4 regions of the Paenibacillus sp. 276b genome follow, and region 3 is predicted to be linked to each of the others. Evidence: riboswitches for the same ligand, from Rfam matches in the RefSeq annotation. Region 3 holds a riboswitch; each other region holds the start of a gene.
The links. A riboswitch is a leader RNA that binds a small molecule or an ion and turns the genes downstream of it on or off. The one in region 3 is predicted to bind cyclic di-AMP.

Region 1 (3,187 bases), on a different contig from region 3:
TCGCTTCTTCTGCAACTTCCTCTTTCCCTGGAAGCGTAAACATTAGTACAATAGCTAAAGCGCACGCTGCAAAAAATACCCCGCTCATGATCCATTTGTGCATCCCTTATGTCCCCTCCAGAATGAAAGATCATCTAACTTGAAACTATCCATATCATTATAACGGAACCTGTAGTGACATCATAGCATTTTGTGGTAATTTTTTGAACTAATCACATAACCGGGGACTTTTTGGGGTGATTTTAAGCCCTAGTTATTCGCGAGGACCTTCATAGACCATACAGTAAAAAGGTTTCAAACCACTCGGTGTCTGTCGTTCGTATGTATCCTGCGTAACAAATCCGGCTTTGAGATAGACACGAATAGCCCGGTCATTCCAGGTCAGAACTTCCAGATCAATTTCGTTTGTAGGGTTCCGGCGAATGGCTTCCTGCACAATGGCCGAGACAAAAGCCGTTCCTTGACCATGACCACATCGATCGGGGTGCATGCCAAGTCCGATGCGGGTTACACCTTCAAGCGGGAAGTATTGAGCAAAACCGCAAATCTGCTGATCCTCTCCCAGCACCACCGCATATTGTTCTTTCCGTAGCTGGGGATCGCCGAATTCCACTTCAAGTGCTTTCATCTGCTCCCAGGGCAGCCAGCTATAAATATTATAAGGCGGGTCATACTGCCAATCGCAGATTAGTTCCGCGTGTTCTTCTTGCATGGGCACAACGTGAAACGTCACAGGGGCTTCATCCATACAACTGCACGCTCCTCTCATTGTGAACAAGCTATAATGATTTTGATTTGTCCATATACATATGTCATTCCATATCTAAGCTTGTTTCCACTCTACAAAAGAGGCGTTCATTTGGCAAGTCCTCGTTTTTCAAAAAAAGTGAAACAAAAGTTCCGGTAATTTCGTTTATATTATAGTGGGATGGGTAAAAACATTATAAGAGCACGGACGAAGCAATGAAAATTAACTTTAAAAAAAGTTAAAGTTAGGTTTGGTAGCTATCCCGAACGCATTAAAGGAAACGAAGCACAAAAAAACCGCCGGATACATTCCTGCGGAGAATGTACCAGACGGTTCTATTATGCTTCGTTACAGTAGTGTTATTGTTACAGCATGACGTTGCTCAGCTTGTCCCTAGTCGATGGCCAATGTCTCATATGCGTCCGTGCTCATAATGCGTTTAGCGCCAACATAGCGGTTAGCCCAGTAGCTTTCGCTTAATGCGCTGATTGTAACTCCTTTGGAAGAAGAGGAGTGTGCAAACTTTCCATCCCCTACAAAGATCCCTACGTGCGAGACCCCTTTGCCCGTTGTATTGAAGAATACCAGATCACCTGGTCTCATTTCCATCCGGGATACCGAATCACCCATGTCGAATTGTGAACTCGATTGGCGAGCCAGATCAATGCCCAGCTTGTCGAATACATAACTTGTGAATCCAGAGCAGTCAAAGCCGTTAAGCGTTGTTCCTCCGCTTTTGTATGTAGTCCCCATTGCTGAATCAATAACTTGGTCCATTTTCGAATCTGCGAATGCGCTGCCTGCTCCAAGCGATAATGCGAATGTGAGGCTGAGTACAGCTGCGGTTAATTTCTTCTTAAACAAGAGATATACCCCTTCCAATGCCTGCGAGGTTAGCTTAAGGATTCGGTTGAAGGTCCCCTATGATCCCTCTGTTGCAAGATCAATTCACCCATAACTGGTTCCCCCGCTTCCCAGGTGCTAGGAATTTGGCTATGCTAGTTATGCACCTGCGAAATCAAGAAATGACGATTAAATTTTAAGTAGTTACAAATATGAAGGTAAAGATTACAAAGTTGTTACTAAAAACTCACTGCGATTATTGTAACAGAGGTATATCACTTTGGCAACGTTTAACAACAAAATTAACAAAAAAAACCTCGACCTTTGACGGGGAAAGGTCGAGGTTTGCTTGTTTAACGGCATTTGAAGAATACAACTTTACATAGAGATGGTAACCGTTTTTAACCGTTTAATTTAATCTTTGACCGAGTTGGACTGCCATAGGCGGAAATGGGCACATATTTTCCACAGACTCAGCAAGCACCGGGCAAGTGGATACGTTTGTTGTAGTATAAGACCAGTTAAGCCGGTTAGTAACCATGAAGCTGAAGTAAAGGCACCAAAGACCAACAGATGAAGGCCGCCCAGCAGGACAGCAATGCCGATTAGAGTGATGACTTGGCGTAGTGCAATCCATATAGCTTGAAACGTACCACGTGCTCCGCCTTCCCCATCGGGAGCTGAGATACCAAACTGCATGTACAGTAGGACATGATGGATAACCCACCCGTATACAATCCAACCAGCAACATAGGGAATACCAGGCAAGAGCAGATGGAGGGAATGAAAACCTTCCATAAAGATGGAATAGAGCTTTGGCGCGAGCCAATAAGCGGGTAGCAGCAGTAATATAGTCCGAATGGTGTGGAGCAACAGCATCGGTTTCCATAAATTTTTGATACCGCGAATGAATGGAATGCGCTCTTCCGAATGGTTATAATGCTGGAGCGAGTAGAGCAGCCCTGCCTGAATGAGTGGGCTAATCAGAATCCGTATCAGCAGCATAGCCCCTAAAATCCATAAATAGCGGTGAACCTCCGGATTCGTTGTCAGACCGAGTTGGCTCTCCATTTTAAATAAAATCGTACTGAGTTCCCCTGTATCAGGGTCAGGATAACGCAGGAGCAGCGGAACCACAGCTGACTGCACCATCCGATAAAGAAAGTATCCCCATACTAATTGATAGAGAAATAAGAGTGCCGCAATGAACATATGCTGACGGACGAGAAACCAGCCTTCACGTATTTTCGCTTTCACTGTATCCACCTCACCATGACAGACTTCCGAATATGGCTTCTATAATTTTGGTTGCGCTCATGCTCCAGCGGGATTTAGTTGGCTCATCCAGTCCGGCTTTCAGAAAATTGTTCATATGATGGTTCTCCAGCACAATCGTGTATAGCGGATCAGTCATAGCCCAGGAAACAGGGGAAGTATAGGTCAGTTTGTAGGTAATGCGCTCCTCGCTACCATCCCATTCTTTCGTCATGGTTTTCCCATCTTCGAACATAATTCGAACAGGAACCTTCTTATATTCACTCCCTTTTTTCTGCAATGTAACCGATGACTCGTACAACGTTTGGCCGTCTTTCAGGA
Region 2 (3,187 bases), on a different contig from region 3:
AAATCCGTGTCTTTGAATAATTTCTTTGGTTCGTTTGGGTGTTGCAATTTCTACGGTTTCTTCCATGCCTTTCATACGCTCACAATCCTTCACGTTCAATTTGCGATAATGCTTCGGAGAACTCTTCCCGGGTAATCTGGAATACACTCAACCGCTTGTGGAACTGCTTGCCATTGCAATAACCTATGCCCAGCAGATTGCCCATCTCCATACGACGTGCAGCAGCCTGTGGGTGCACAATCAGTCCCGCCGCAATCAGATCCTCCCAATCGATCAAACTTGGTGCGCCTTCATATGACGTGTGTACACGTGCTAATGCATGACGAATCGCCTCCGGTGAAGCGTTCTCCACTCCGATGTCGCCTTTGCGCGTAGCATCTGCCTCCGGAATGAAAGCATGCTTGCAACCAGGTACTTTATTGGCGATGATTTTACGAATACGTTCACCAGCATGATCCGGGTCTGTCAGTACGATGACACCACGTCTCTCTTGAGCAAGTGCGATCCGCTTTAGAATGCGCTGGTTGATGGCGGACCCACCAGTCTCGATCGTATCTGCCTGAACCGAACGTCGAATGGCTACGGTATCGTCACGGCCTTCTACCACGATCACTTCTTTTATCATGTTCCATTTCTTCCTTTCTAACGCAAAAAGAAGAGGAATATCCCTCTTCTCTGCCAAACGGCGGGGAGACTGAATTCAGACCCCTCCGCCGCATATTCCGCATGAATCATTCATGCTTATATTTTATAGCATTCCCATTTCAAAGTAAAACGATTTTAGTTCGCTTCCGGCTTCACCGGACCAATCACATATACCGTCTTGCCTTTCTTCCGTCCGAAGTTCAGGGCATGCTTCACACTATCATAATACACATCAATTTTGTTGCCTTTAATGGCACCACCTGTGTCTTCCGCACGACGGAAGCCAAGGCCCTCGATATACACCCACCAGCCAATCGGAATGATTTTGGGATCAACCGCAATGGTACGTCCCTCAGTTACCCGAGTACCTGAAGCTGTTTTTGTGCCGATACCAGGCTCTTCAGAAGAGTATGCCGTCATGGATACATTTTTCAAGACTTTTGAATATTTAAAAGAACTGCCTGAGACGGTAATTACTTTGCTGCCCGAAGCAGCGGTTTTCTTCGAGTTCGTGGTTGTTGCTGTTTTTGTCGTGGAAGTCTGCGCCGATACCGTCTGAATCACTGGCTCTTTCACAACAGGTTTGGCTTTGGTACCAATGGCAATCACTTTATCGACGCGATTCGTTGCGACCGATTTACCCACCATTTTTTTGGAGACCAATTCTCCATCCTGAAACACTTTTTCAATATGCTGTACAAGTGTGCCTTCTTTACCGCTCACAACGACACGATTGTCGCCTTTGTACAAGCTAGGGTCAGCCGTTTTGATCACTTTATAAGCAATCGGATGTTCCACTTCCACCGTACGCTTTGTTACCCGCACTACACGGATTTTCATATCCGCTTCAATAGTGGTTCCAAGCGCCGGATATACTTTGTCTTCACTTGCAATTTGAATACCTGATTTTTTAATCGCATCTTTTACCGATGAATCGGTTGTATACAGAGTCTTGGTGTCCCCGTCTGCCGTAATATTAACTGGAACGGCCCGCTCAATAACGATGCGGTCTCCATCTGTGATCGCCCCATTCAAGGGCATGGATACCTGATCGTGAGGGCTGACTGTGATTGACTGCTCCTCCAGCATTTCCTGAAGCATTCCTGTACGAGTCTCTACCGCTTGAGCTTTGCCATCAATAACCAGTGAAATTTGTTTCCCGGCCTGACCGTAAACGACTAACAAGATCATGATTGTAAGCGCAATTGAGAAAATCGCGATCAATGCCATTTGACGCAAGTTCTCATGCTTCCACCGCAACGCGAAAGACTTACTGGATGATCGTGACTCATGGGTCTCTTCTGGTTGGAATGTGCCCACTTCTCCGTCCTCCTTCATAGCCTCGCCGTCTAAAGTAATGCATGATGTCTTTGACGCGACTATACCAAATTTTCTACAGAACACAGATCGGACCAACATAATCCGGTTCTGCACCATGAATCAATCTTCGCAACATGATGTCATCCTCCTGAATACTTACCGTATGATGACCGTATTTCTTTTATTCAAAAACAAAAAAGCCAAAGAAAGAGTTTAAGAGGAACTCTTTCGTGGCTTCCGAATGATTCTGAATATCGGAAATTCATGCACGAGGTTGCCTCTCTTTTTCCGCTTGCGAGGTTAGCTGTCGGGTTCGGGCGAAAGAGAGCCGCCCTATCTCCGGTCATCCGCTCATGGCGGACGCCCTTGAATTCACCCCGAGACCCAAAGAAGAAATCAAATACGGCTTCGCAGATTCATACGCTGCTTTTGGGTCAGCGCATGTTGCGCATCGGCTGCAATCACCGATGTTTAAGCCCTATTGGTTCCCCCGCTCTCCGTTAACGGAGACTCAGCGAGACTGATTCATGAAAGTAATGTTGTTTCATCGGAAAGTGTCCCTTTGTTCATCCCCCGAACATCTGTCCAATTTTCCGCACAACAATTCACTGAAAAGATGATATCCTGTTTCTATGCATGTTGTAAAGCGTTGTTCAAGTACGTTTTTCTAAATATTTGGTTAAAATATTGTAATATTCTTGATTTATTTGGATCAAAAAGCAAATTAACTCCGCTTAACTCACTTTTTCACCCGTTTTGCTCGATCTTTTAACGAATCCCAAATCGTTCCATGGCATTTTTGGTCGTTATTGCTGCAATTTCCTCTACCGAAATGCCTTTAATTTCCGCAGCTGCTTCTGCAACCAGACGTACATGCGCTGTCTCATTTCGTTTTCCACGATAAGGGTGCGGTGTCAAATAAGGAGCGTCCGTTTCGATGAAAAATCGGTCCATAGGAACCTTCTCAAGTACCTCTTTGGGCTGCTTTGCATTTTTGAACGTGATTGGCCCTCCGAAGGAAAGATGAAAGCCTAAATCCAGACACATTTTCGCCGTTTCCCAGCTGCCAGAGAAGGAATGCATGACACCGCCTACTTCTCCAGCTTTCTCTTCACGCAGAATCTTTACAATATCCTCATGCGCATCCCGGTTGTGAATGACAATCGGCATATTCAACTCACGGGCAAGACCAATCTGTTGTCGTAATACGCGATGTTGAACC
Region 3 (3,187 bases):
CTATCATCCCGGCCGTCATCGTAACAGCCATTGCTGGAGAGCACGGAACAGAAGAACTGTTGATTCTTAGCCAGGTTGTGCTGTCTCTGCAGCTACCCTTTGCCGTCATTCCGCTGGTAATGTTTACGAGTGACAAAAAAAGCATGGGGGCTTTTGCCAACAAGCTGTGGCTCAAAATCATCTCCTGGATCATTGCCGGAGTTATCGTTGTCCTGAATGTGTATCTGATTATCCAGACCATTCTGTTGTTCTAGGTTAAACGGAATTACGCCGTATTTTGTCTAACTCAAAAAGGCTGATCAACTCAAGTAACGTACCCCTTGAGACGATCAGCCTTTTATATGTTAGAGCAGCAGCCTAATTATACCGAATAGATCATAAATACTGCTCTTATTTAGTTGTCTGAATTTTGAGTTACCATTAACAAAGGAAGAAGTTCCTCCAGTGATTCAATAGTCCAGTCTGGACGCTCTGCATCCGCAAGCTCCGGCTGGAATCTGCCATAACCCTGCAAAATCCGGATCGTGTGCATACCCAGCTTCTTAGCCGGAATAATATCATTATCAATCCTGTCGCCGATCATGACCGCTTCCTCAGGTTTGCATCCCGCCTGTTTCAACGCTACAGCATACAATTCAGGATCAGGCTTGGACACTCCTTCTTCAGCCGAACAGGCCAGCACATCCACATACTTGCGCAAGCCGTAGCTATCCAGCCGATTTTCCGTCCCCGGACTCTGATTGGCAATGATACCAATCTTATAGTGTTGCGACAACGTCTGGAGAACAGCGTCGGCTGACGCAAAGGGGCGCTCAAGCTCTTTGCGGAACTTCAGCTTCTCCTGTATCTGTTCCCGGTGCCCCTCATCGCTGATAAGGGTACGAATAGCCAATTTCATCGGCCATTGCTCGTAATTTCGGTAGGAGGCGGCAAATATATCTCGCACCGTCTGCATCTCCACCTGATAACCAAGCGCACAAGCTTCACGAACGAACTGACCGATAATATCATCTACCGGCTCCCATTCGTCCACGAGCGTATCCCCCACATCAAAGAACAACCATTGTATTCCACGTACATCCGGCACGCCTATTCCTCCTCGTTAGCCACAGGAAATCCATATCCCTATTTCCCAAACCATAAAAAAGAAGACCCACCATCATGCATGAGTCTCCTCAAGATTCCGTTTATTTATGATTTCAATTATAACAGGCAGCTGACACTGGATCAATCACAGGAATAGTACTAGCCACTAGCCATTCAGTAGAAACCCAACTTCCCCATTCAAGGAATATACAATACGGTCTGCTCCCATTCCCCGATAGATCCCTTTGGGGTGGCTTTGTTCCGTAATGACACACAGGGACTTGGATGTCCAGGAGCGGCAGATCTGCAAATATCGACAGGTCAGGTTTAGGCTATTTTCAAAAATAAAAACATTGCCGACACTACCTTGCGGCAAAAACCATTTCTGAGCAGCAGCTGTGTTCATGCGAATGACATGCTCCACACCGATTCTCCGGAGCCTGCGCTCTTCCCCTGCACTGTTGGTCAGAACGGCAAACGGCATTTTTTTGTACATCAGCAATTTGATAAATTTACGTCCTGCTTCATTTGGAGCAGTCACTAAGATCATCTCTTTATCCATCATTCGTTCCTCCCTTGGCGTGAAAAGACAACAAAAAAGAAGCGTGGGGGACCAAGGCCTCCCGGACGCTTCTTCAATAATCCATAGCAAAAAGACACTATGAACCAGCGTACGGCTTGTTGCCTCTCCCTTTAACGCTTACGAGGTTAGCTGACGGATTCGGGCGCGAGAGTCGCCCTATTTCCGGCTGTCACCGGAAAATTCACCCCATGGATGCCTACTGTCTTGGACAGTTCATCCTGTTGGTTCCCCCGTTTCCCACCCATGAATGAATGGAAACTCAGCGATTAAAACATCGTTCTTTTATAATCATTAATCAGAGCGATATTATCGTTTGTTTCGTTTTTCATGTAAAATTTAATTTAAATTGGAATTACGATATGAATCATACACCCGTGCCATATTGGTGTAAAGTCTGCGCAGATCACCGAATCGACGGATTTTTGCCATTTCACATCAATAATAGCGCTTACAACGTATCCATTCTCTACCCATCTCATCAAAGCTCTCTAATTCTCTCTTTAGCGAAATTCAGGTAGCAAATCAGTCACAGATCATACACGACAGCTTCAAATTGAGTTAAAAAAGCAATATTAATTTTGCATTATTTAATTGTAATCAATATAATAGAAGAAAGAAGAATATGAAATGGAGGCGATTTTCATGTCAGTCTACGACTACAAAGTAAACACCCTTCGCGGTCAGGAAGTTGAAATGTCCAACTATCGTGACAAAGTACTGCTTATCGTGAATACAGCAAGCCAATGCGGCCTCACACCTCAATTCAAAGGTCTGCAAGAGCTTCAGGATAAGTTTAAAGACTCCCCATTCGAAGTTCTTGGTTTTCCAAGCAACCAGTTTGCACAGGAAAAAGGCTCTTCTGATGATATTGCCGAGTTCTGCCAGATGAACTATCGTGTTAGCTTCCCGATGTTTGAGAAGATCGATGTGAATGGTTCAAGCGCTCACCCTCTATTCCAGCACCTTACCAAAGAAGCACCAGGCGTACTCGGCTCCAAAGCCATCAAATGGAACTTCACCAAATTCCTTGTGGATCAGAACGGACGTGTTCTGAAACGGTATGCTCCCAAAACAACACCTGATAAAATTGAAGCGGACATCAAAGAATTGCTTAAATAACAAGTAAAGGCCATCCGACCCCAGCAGACAGAATGAGCATGCATTCAGGGGAAACGGGTGACCTTTTTTTGTCTGGCCCATCTGTACTGTAAATAAAACAAAAAAAGAAGAAGCTTCCCATACGGGAAGCTTCTTCTTTATCGTTCTTATCATGCGGTCGAGAGGACTCGAACCTCCACGGGTATACACCCACTACCCCCTCAAGATAGCGTGTCTGCCATTCCACCACGACCGCATGTCGTAAATAATCGGCAACAAAATTGATTATACCCGGTTCATGTTTAAAAGTAAAGCATTTTTCTTAATATCATTTTAACTGCGCTTTTCCTTCCATAAATCGTATAATCTCGTCATTTTCTCCTACGAAGTGCATATGATTAAATTTAATCCCGTTTGTAT
Region 4 (3,187 bases), on a different contig from region 3:
CTCAGACAGAAATATGCGGATACGTTCAAAACCAATGGCCCCTCGACAAAAAAGGTCGCACTGACTTTTGATGACGTACCTGATCCACGGTTCACCCCGCAGGTGTTGGATATTCTAAAAAAATACAAGGTGCGGGCTACGTTTTTCATTGTGGGACATCGCGCTGAGAAACATCCGGATCTAGTGAAACGCATGGTAAAGGAAGGGCATATTGTTGGCAATCACAGCTACAATCACCCGGAGTTCAGTAAGCTGTCCATGAATGCATTTCGCAAACAAATCTTACATACCGGGGATATTATTCGGAATCTGGCGGGGTACACGCCCAAAATGATTCGTCCACCTTATGGCGACATTAATGAGCAACAGCTGCAATGGGCAGCCAAACAACATTACAGCATTGTGAACTGGAATGTCGATTCCCTGGACTGGAAGGGCCTCTCCAAAGAGGAAGTCAAACAAAACATCCTGTCGGCCGTTAAACCAGGTTCCATTGTTCTGCAACATGCAGGAGGCGGTGTCGGATCGAAGCTGAGTGGTACCATCGAGGCGTTGCCTGAAGTTATCGAGGAATTGCGAAACCGCGGGTACGAGCTGGTGACTTTGGACGAAATGCTGGAACTGCCAAAGGGTAAATAGGTCAAGATCCCTGAAGTTGGATATTCAAAAGGGTGTTCTTCCATCACATTATTGTGATGGAAGAACACCCTTTATTGTTTAATTTAGATATAGTTGGAGTCACATATGATGATGTGCAGCTACGCTTTGATTTTATTTCAAAATGTAAAGTTCAACATCCTGAATACCAAATGTGCTCACGGATTGCTTGCTGCCAGGAATAAAGATATCGATCTTGTGACCTTTAATGGCACTACCCACATCACGAGCCGTTGCTACAAATGCCTGTTTTGGCAGTCCTGGATGTGTATGACCTGTCACCAGTACCTTTGTACCCAATGGAATGATACTTGGGTCTACTGCAATGGTACCCAATTCAAGCGGATTACCGAAGTAATCCACGGCACCCCATCCTCCATTTTCGGAAGCGTCTGCGGAGTATGCTGTTGCTTTGACGTCGACAGCTTTGCTGTAATCAAACGTTTTACCCCAGGCTTGTACAACTTTACTATCTGCATTAACGTCAAGGCTTGCGGCAGTTACCGTTTTGGCCTCCGTTTTAGCTGCTGCAGCAGAAGCTGTGTTCGTTGTTTTACCAGGGATCGTAATTTTCAAACCACCATAAATGTTGTAAGCTGAAATGTCATTGTTAGCTTTAATAAGAGCGTTAAGTCCAACTCCATATTGTTTGGATAAGGTGTAGAAGGTATCCCCCTCTTTGGCCACATGAACTGAATCAGCATGAGCCGGAACGGCCTGAATGAGCATTGCTGCTGTCAGCAAAGCTGTTGCTGTTTTGGCTATACGTTTCTTGTTAATCATGGTCTTCCTCCCTCATTATGCCTGCGAAGTTAGTTGTCGGATTCGGATGGAGGAAACCACCCTATAGGTTCAATTACATTAATAATTTATGTAGCCCTAATTCACCCCAAGCCGTGTGCAAATGATTCTTCCCCAAGCACACTCTGCATCGTTACATCCCCCACACTCCCAACTCCGGAAGTTTCGGCAGGAACAAATATATCACAACTTTGTAACCAAGAGTCGTAGTAAATGTTACCATCTGGCTAATTCACTTCAATATTTTTGCTGAATTCAAGCGACTTTTTCAAAAAAATGTCTATTTGAGCTTATATCGTTGATGACAGAAACGTTACTTTTTATGTAAATCCGTGCGTATTCACACGCAACAAAACAATCCCTGCCGACAGGTCGCCGACAGGGATCTATGAGGGAATAAGAATTCTCATCCACAGTATATATTTTGCATTTTCATCCAATTCATCCTAATGATGACTTGGATGTATTAGAGCACTTTAGCAAGGAAGTCACGTGTACGTGCATGCTTAGGCTCACCAAACACTTCAGCAGGTGTTCCTTCTTCTACAATAACCCCACCATCCATGAACAGGATGCGGTCCCCTACTTCGCGTGCGAAGCCCATCTCATGCGTTACAATAACCATGGTCATGCCGCCCTCTGCAAGCCGCTTCATGACATCCAGTACTTCACCGACCATTTCAGGGTCCAGTGCTGAAGTAGGCTCGTCAAACAGCATGACATGCGGCTGCATCGCAAGCGCTCTTGCAATAGCGATCCGTTGTTTCTGTCCTCCGGACAGCTGATTAGGATAAGTGTCTTTTTTGTCAGACAGGCCAACCGTCTTCAGCAAATCTGCGCAGATTTGTTCCGCTTCCTGTGCAGATTGTTTTTTCACTTTAATGGGAGCAATCGTAATGTTCTGCTGCACCGTTTTGTGCGGGAACAGATTGAAATGCTGGAATACCATCCCCATTTTTTCACGAGTTGCATTAATGTTGTGTTTAGGGTCAGTGATCGAAACTCCTTCAAAATTAATTTCGCCGGAAGTTGGCTGCTCCAGCAGGTTTAGGCAGCGCAAAAAGGTACTTTTTCCCGATCCGGACGGACCGATGACCACGACAACCTCGCCTTTGCCAATTGTTACGTTAATGCCCTTGAGCACATCGTTATTTCCATATGATTTGTGTAATTGTCTAACGTCTATCACTTGCACTCAACTTCCTTTCCAGTCGACCCAGCAGCTTGGACAAAATGAACGTCAGCACAAAGTAAATGGCCGCTGCAATCAGGAATGGATTCATTCCTTGGTACGTAATGTTTTTGACTACACTTGCCTGGTACATAATGTCCACCATACCAATAACCGAGATGATGGAGGATTCCTTGATAATGGTCACGAATTCATTACCGATCGCCGGCAACACCGCTTTGAACGCTTGTGGAAGCACAATGAAGCGCATTGCCGCACCTCTACCCATTCCCAGGGAACGAGCTGCTTCCAACTGGCCTCGATCCACACCCTGTATACCAGCGCGGAAAATCTCGGCAAGATAGGCACCACTATTAATGGATAGTGTGATAATCCCCGCCTGAAGCGGCGTGAAATTAATCCCCAACGTTAGAGCAAGACCGTAATAGATAATCATCAACTGAACCAGCATTGGTGTACCACGAATAACTTCAACGTAAGCTGTTCCGATCCAACGCAGAATTGAAACGTCATGCAGACGTAACAGACAGATGATCA

Region 1: another riboswitch for cyclic di-AMP. It lies ahead of BLV50_RS32030 (C40 family peptidase); the one in region 3 lies ahead of BLV50_RS13365 (HAD family hydrolase).
Region 2: another riboswitch for cyclic di-AMP. It lies ahead of BLV50_RS31225 (3D domain-containing protein); the one in region 3 lies ahead of BLV50_RS13365 (HAD family hydrolase).
Region 4: another riboswitch for cyclic di-AMP. It lies ahead of BLV50_RS08955 (3D domain-containing protein); the one in region 3 lies ahead of BLV50_RS13365 (HAD family hydrolase).

What each region holds. Positions count from the first base shown of each region.
Region 1 is NZ_FNRR01000015.1:28,887-32,073, reverse strand. It holds gene BLV50_RS32040 (c-type cytochrome) at 1-103, opposite strand, end outside; gene BLV50_RS32035 (GNAT family N-acetyltransferase) at 254-748, opposite strand; gene BLV50_RS32030 (C40 family peptidase) at 1,142-1,612, opposite strand; cyclic di-AMP (ydaO/yuaA leader) riboswitch at 1,616-1,753, opposite strand; gene BLV50_RS32025 (hypothetical protein) at 2,006-2,848, opposite strand; gene BLV50_RS32020 (M1 family metallopeptidase) at 2,859-3,187, opposite strand, start outside.
Region 2 is NZ_FNRR01000013.1:14,974-18,160, reverse strand. It holds gene rsmA (16S rRNA (adenine(1518)-N(6)/adenine(1519)-N(6))-dimethyltransferase RsmA) at 1-75, opposite strand, end outside; gene rnmV (ribonuclease M5) at 80-625, opposite strand; gene BLV50_RS31225 (3D domain-containing protein) at 781-1,965, opposite strand; cyclic di-AMP (ydaO/yuaA leader) riboswitch at 2,239-2,492, opposite strand; gene BLV50_RS31220 (TatD family hydrolase) at 2,734-3,187, opposite strand, start outside.
Region 3 is NZ_FNRR01000002.1:570,480-573,666, reverse strand. It holds gene BLV50_RS13375 (Nramp family divalent metal transporter) at 1-254, shown strand, start outside; gene BLV50_RS13370 (HAD family hydrolase) at 395-1,087, opposite strand; gene BLV50_RS13365 (HAD family hydrolase) at 1,253-1,648, opposite strand; cyclic di-AMP (ydaO/yuaA leader) riboswitch at 1,769-1,944, opposite strand; gene BLV50_RS13360 (glutathione peroxidase) at 2,312-2,788, shown strand; partial or broken gene BLV50_RS33790 (hypothetical protein) at 2,767-2,832, opposite strand; tRNA gene BLV50_RS13355 (tRNA-Leu) at 2,941-3,023, opposite strand.
Region 4 is NZ_FNRR01000001.1:2,119,245-2,122,431, forward strand. It holds gene BLV50_RS08950 (polysaccharide deacetylase family protein) at 1-639, shown strand, start outside; gene BLV50_RS08955 (3D domain-containing protein) at 772-1,440, opposite strand; cyclic di-AMP (ydaO/yuaA leader) riboswitch at 1,443-1,639, opposite strand; gene BLV50_RS08960 (amino acid ABC transporter ATP-binding protein) at 1,925-2,647, opposite strand; gene BLV50_RS08965 (ABC transporter substrate-binding protein/permease) at 2,634-3,187, opposite strand, start outside.